2 regions of the Dorea sp. BIOML-A1 genome follow, and region 2 is predicted to be linked to the other one. Evidence: riboswitches for the same ligand, from Rfam matches in the RefSeq annotation. Region 2 holds a riboswitch; the other holds the start of a gene.
The links. A riboswitch is a leader RNA that binds a small molecule or an ion and turns the genes downstream of it on or off. The one in region 2 is predicted to bind thiamine pyrophosphate.
Positions count from the first base shown of each region.

Region 1: it holds a riboswitch for thiamine pyrophosphate, as region 2 does, so the genes downstream of both, thiS (sulfur carrier protein ThiS) here and thiW (energy coupling factor transporter S component ThiW) in region 2, are expected to answer to the same signal.

Region 1 is NZ_WWSA01000001.1:85,972-89,151, reverse strand. It holds gene GT508_RS00440 (5-methyltetrahydropteroyltriglutamate--homocysteine S-methyltransferase) at 1-580, shown strand, start outside; gene GT508_RS00435 (LysR substrate-binding domain-containing protein) at 920-1,276, shown strand; gene GT508_RS00430 (hypothetical protein) at 1,382-1,681, shown strand; TPP riboswitch at 1,772-1,877, shown strand; gene thiS (sulfur carrier protein ThiS) at 2,071-2,268, shown strand; gene thiF (sulfur carrier protein ThiS adenylyltransferase ThiF) at 2,274-2,957, shown strand; gene GT508_RS00415 (thiazole synthase) at 3,002-3,180, shown strand, end outside.
Region 2 is NZ_WWSA01000019.1:53,901-57,080, forward strand. It holds gene lepB (signal peptidase I) at 1-271, opposite strand, end outside; gene GT508_RS08875 (DUF1810 domain-containing protein) at 416-1,045, opposite strand; TPP riboswitch at 1,208-1,318, shown strand; gene thiW (energy coupling factor transporter S component ThiW) at 1,417-1,944, shown strand; gene thiC (phosphomethylpyrimidine synthase ThiC) at 2,152-3,180, shown strand, end outside.

The DNA of each region.
Region 1 (3,180 bases), on a different contig from region 2:
CTATGCAGCAGGCTGCCGTAACCTTCAGTTTGATGACTGCGTATGGGGCGGAATGGTAGATGCGAAGATGGCAGTTGCACTGACCGGAAGAACAGGACAGAGACTGGAAGATTACAAGAAACTCCTTCTGGAACTGAATAACCAGGTAGTAGCACAGGCATCGGAAGATCTGGTGATCAATACACATGTATGCCGTGAAAATTATCATTCTACATTCTTCAGTTCCGGAGCATATGATTCCGTAGCGGATTTGTTATTCGGAGAAGAAAATGTAAATGCATATTATCTGGAATATGACGACAAGAGATCCGGCGGATTTGCACCACTTGCAAAGGTATCCGGCGATAAGAAGGTCGTACTTGGACTTATAACAACCAAGACACCGGAACTGGAAGACAAAGAAAAAGTAATCGCAAGAATCCACAAAGCAGCAAAATATGTTCCGCTTGACCGCTTATACTTAAGCCCGCAGTGCGGATTTGCATCCTGCGAGATCGGTAATAAGCTGACAGAAGAAGAACAGTGGGCAAAGCTTAAGCTTGTAAAAGAGATTGCCGACGAAGTCTGGTCAGACAGATAAGCCAGAACAGATTGGCCATAAGCCAGCCGATACTGGTAGCAATGGCAGGGGCTGCCAGCCCGAAATGAGGGAAGAAGAACCAGGTTAAGATTACGCGAAGTGCAATCTGGAGCGTACTTCCGGCTAACGTCAGAACCATTTTCCAAAGTCCGTTATAAGTACCGGTGAAGGTTCCGCCGGTATAACACAAAGGATAGAAAAATGATATAAGTTGCAGGTATATGATGCCGCTTTTTGCCATGACAGGGTGGGAAGCGACATTTCCTAACATTGCTTTTACGGTAACGGGTGCACTGAAGTACAGGGTTACAGCGCAGATCGTACCTTGTACAAGCATTATTGCCGGAGGGACACAAGCTGGCAAAAAGAAAGACATTTTCGGCAAAATTTGCAGAGACGGAAGCCTATATTGTAACATGTCCAGGATTAGATATTGATGGAACACGTTATCTGGATAAGCATGGGATTAAGCCGAATGTACAGTTTTCGACAATGGATATTCAGGCAACATATGCGATGGCGGCAGCGGGAATGGGTGTGAGCATTACGAATCAGATCAACAGTCTGCCGGATTATGAGGGTGTATGCCACCGGAAACTTGTACCGGCAGAGCTGATCGAAATCGGGCTTGCTGGGAGAAGAGTCTGTCACCGGTGGCAGGAAAATTTCTGGAATTTATCAGAACAGAAGGTATGATGCCATAAACGCACAATTCGTTATGGAGACAATAAAAATCGTTCTATCATCTGGAAGTATGATATACTGATAACAAGACCTGCAAAAAAGATGGAGGTGGACTACATGGATGTTGCAACGATGGTAGCGATTAATAACCTGAATATGGTTACAGTGATGGCAGTACAGGCGGCAAATAATGTAATCACGATCGTAAATGGAGAAAGGATGGAAGAAGATATGGATGGTTCAATGTTAGATCAGTATATGGGAAAAGATTGTACGGTAAGTCTGTTCAACGAAGTAGGAGCAATCAAAGGAAAACTCATGGACGCAGATATACAGTGGGTAAAGGTTGATACCAAGAAGGGAACACAGCTGATTAACAGAAATATGGTACGGAATATTACTTTTGATAATAAATAGAATGAATAAAAATAGTTGTTTCGAAAAAAAGTCAGAAATCAGAAAAAATGAGTTGACATTTCGTGCAGGTGTTTCTATACTTAAACATGTAGATAAAACACGGGGAGCTTGTGTACAGGCTGAGAGGAAGTTAAGAACTTCGACCCATATACCTGATTTGGATAATGCCAACGTAGGAATGTATAACGTAGATTTTAGGAGAGATGCATTTAGTTGGTATCTCTCTTTTTTGTTGCTATGTGACGTAAATCAGGAACAATAGAATATCGGATAAGTTGAGAGTGAACGGGAGTTCACGAAGGGGTGCACCACCACGGGTGTATTTACTTCGTGAACTCTTTTTTATCTGACAAGTACTTTTGAAAGTATGATCCGGGAAAGGAGAACGCATGATTATCGTAAATGGAAAAGAAATTAATTTGACAGAGGATACGACGGTTGCAGAATATCTGGAACAGAATCAGTATCAGGTAAAAAGAATCGCTGTAGAGTTAAATGGAGATATTCTTCCGAAATACAGCTATTCCGATACCATGTTAAAAGACGGCGACCGTCTGGAAGTTGTGACATTCGTGGGAGGAGGCTAACATTCATGGAAGAAGCCGGATTAGAAAATATGACGGAGAATACAAAGAAAGAAAAAGTACTTAGTAAAGAGGAGATTGTGGCAGCATTAAATGAGAGACATTCTCCGGAGAAACAGAAACTTCTGTCAGCGGGGAGGGTTGCAATCGCCGGGCTTGGCGGATTGGGATCAAACGTGGCATATGCACTTGCAAGAATCGGAGTCGGCCATCTGCATTTGATTGATTTTGATGTGGTGGATATCACGAATCTGAACCGGCAGCAGTATTTTATGGAGCATATCGGGATGTATAAGACAGATGCGCTGAAATCATTATTGTTAAAGATCAATCCATATCTGGATATCGATACAGATTGCGTAAAAGTCACAGAAGAAAATCTTACGAAATTATTTTGTGACGAACCGATTGTGTGTGAAGCATTCGATAATCCAGAAGCGAAAGCAATGCTGGTAAATGGAATACTGGAACATTTTCCGGAAAAGAAACTGGTATCGGCAACCGGTATGGCAGGATACGGAAGCAGTAATACGATTCGCACACAGAAGTTAATGAAGAACTTTTACCTGTGCGGAGACCGCGAGACGGCACCAACGTATGGAAATGGCCTGATGGCACCGAGAGTGGCCATCTGTGCAGCGCATGAAGCAAATATGATCACACGTCTGATTCTTGGGGAAGAAGATGTGTAAAAAACATATAGAAAAGACAAATAATAAGAAAGAAGGATTGGATTATGGACAACACAGAAATAAAGAAAGCGGATACATTTACCCTTGGAGGAAAAGAATTTACGTCCCGTTTTATACTTGGTTCAGGAAAATTTTCACTGGATTTGGTGAAAGCATGTGTGGAAAAAGCAGGGGCACAGATTATCACACTGGCACTCCGTCGTGCAAATGAAGGCGGTCTGGC
Region 2 (3,180 bases):
TCACGGTAACCGTCTCTCCTGGCAGTCCGATCACGCGCTTGATAAAAATCTTGGACGGATCATCTGGATATTTGAAGATTACAATGTCATATCTCTCCGGGTTATCCTTTATATATGCCAGACGGTTTCCCAGTACACGGTCCCCCTTCATGATCGTATCCTGCATGGATTCCGACGGAATCACGGCATTGATATACACCAGTTTGTTCATTGCAAATACAACACAGAATATGATCAGAAATGTTTTCAGATAATCCCATACAGCCGCCATACCGGTCAGTTCTTCTTTCTCTTCTTTTCTTTTCTTCTTGGTCTCTTTTTTCTCGTCTCTGTCTTTCACCTGAAACTCCCCTTTATTACTTATTATTACCCGTCTTATTTACTTATCGTCTTCTGAAACGGCTCCCTGATCTGTTTACATCTTAATCATGACTCCGTCCGGACTGACTGCAACTTCGCTCCCCTCAACAATCTCTTTCCGGTAAAGTTCTGCATCCGGAATCTCTAACTGGATCTCTTCTTCACTTTTCAGCTTCAGAAGGGTTACTTTAGCCATTGGTTCTACCCCGTCCGGTCTTCCTTCACATCCAAAATCCGGTTCATCAATTTTCATTACCAGATATCCCATATCCAAAATATCTACCGTCTGTGCATCCGGCTGATTATCATAAAATTTATCCAGAACTTTTAAGAACACCTCATTCTCCTTCGTTGCCAGTGCAAATAATGTCATGGAAGAACGGAGTTTCAAATCATCCGGCCATCCCATCACCTGCGTAGCATCGTTCGATTCCAGTGAAAGCAGTGTTTCTGAGATTTCTCTTAAATGCGCACCTGTTACCGGATTTTCTATATATTCCTTTGCTTCTTCATAGTTCTCAATAGCGTAGTACATTGCAGTACCACTACTGCCAAGTCCCTGTATCTGTGGGAAAATATACCACATCCAGCAGTTTCTCTTATGTCCGCTCTTGATTTCTGCAAGAGCCGTCTTATAATCAGAATCCTGTGCTTTTATAAACCTTGCCAAATTATTCTCTCTCATTCTTCTGAGCCTCCAGTTCACACATCTGTGCTTTAAAGCAACATATTCATTTACAACATCTTTCTATATATTACCATAATTTTCTATCACATGTATATAAAATTTCTCATTCTCTCTTGCTATCTGATATTGACTACGCTATAATAATCCGTGAACAAAGTTCATATTAACAGGGGGAGCTGGAGAAAACCGGCTGAGAGGAAGCGTAATTCCGTTTCGACCCTTTACCTGATTTGGATAATGCCAACGGAGGGATTCATACCATGTATTGATTTGACAGAGATGCCCCCGCATCTCTTCTTTTTTTACTTTTTGTACCCTCCATCTGCTTTATGAATGAAGGGTATTTTTTATGAAAGGAATGTTTATTTATGACACACACAACTCTATCATCAGACTCTTCACGGACAAGACGACTGGCTCTTGCCGGTGTATTTACGGCTCTTGCCATTGTCGGAAGTTTCTTAAGCTTTCCGGTTGCAGGCAGTAAATGTGCACCTGTACAGCATATTATTAATATCCTGGCAGCAGTCACATTAGGGCCCTGGTACAGTGTAGGAATTGCATTCTGTGCCAGCCTGTTACGAAATCTGTTTGGTCTTGGCAGCATGATGGCTTTTCCCGGAAGTATGGTTGGAGCACTTTGCTGTGGACTTGTATACTCCATTTGCCACAAGCTCAGCCTGACTTGTCTTGCAGAGGCACTCGGCACAGGAATTCTTGGCGGCCTGGCTGCTTATCCTGTTGCAGTATATATTATGGGAATCACTCCTGCCGGAATCTTCGTCTATGTAGTTCCATTTCTGATTTCTACTATTGCAGGAAGCATTCTTGCATTTCTGCTGATTACAGCGCTGAACAAAAGCGGCGTAATGGCTATGATAAAAACGACTCGTTAAGAGTTGTTTAGAAACGGTACATTGGGGACACCACCTTGTACCGCATACACAAGTATCAGATTTCCCATCTGATATAGGCGTCAGTAATTTCATAGTTCTTTTATGAACCTCAGATCTGTGTAGAGAAATGTTTTCCTGCATCGAAATCTGTGTGTTTTTGCTGACGCATTATAACCTTATATTTAATTTTTTAACGGAGGCAAACACATGAGAAATTACACAACACAGATGGATGCTGCAAGAAAAGGAATTGTCACTCCTGAAATTGAGATTGTAGCAAAAAAAGAAAACATGACAACAGAAGCACTTATGAAACTTGTTGCTGAAGGCAAGGTTGCAATCTGTGCCAACAAGAATCACACCAGCCTTGATCCGGAGGGTGTCGGAAGCATGCTCCGTACCAAGATCAATGTAAACCTTGGTGTATCCCGCGACTGTAAGGATTACAATATTGAAATGGAAAAAGTTATGAGCGCTGTAAATCTTGGTGCTGAAGCCATCATGGATTTATCGAGCCACGGTAACACACAGCCATTCCGCCAGAAACTGACACATGAATGTCCTGCTATGATCGGTACTGTTCCTGTATACGACAGTGTCATCCACTATCAGAGAGATCTTGCAACTCTGACTGCGCAGGACTTCATCGACGTTGTCCGTCTTCACGCAGAAGATGGTGTGGACTTTGTCACACTTCACTGCGGAATTACACGTAAAACGATTGAACAGATAAAAAAACACAAACGTAAAATGAATATTGTAAGCCGTGGCGGAAGTCTTGTATTTGCATGGATGTGTATGACCGGAGAAGAAAATCCTTTCTACGAACACTATGATGAGATTCTTGATATCTGCGAAGAATATGATGTTACTATCTCCCTTGGTGATGCATGCCGCCCTGGATGTCTGGCTGATGCTACCGATGTATGCCAGATTGAAGAACTGGTGCGTCTTGGAGAACTTACAAAACGTGCATGGGACCACAATGTACAGGTAATGGTAGAAGGACCGGGACATGTACCGCTTGATCAGGTTGCTGCCAACATGAAAGTACAGCAGAGTATCTGCATGGGTGCTCCGTTCTATGTACTTGGCCCTCTTGTTACGGATATTGCTCCAGGTTACGATCACATCACATCCGCTATCGGTGGTGCAGTTGCTGCTATGAATGGTGCTGCATTCTTATGTTATGTAACACCTGCAGAACATCTGGCGCTTCCTAATGTAGATGACGTA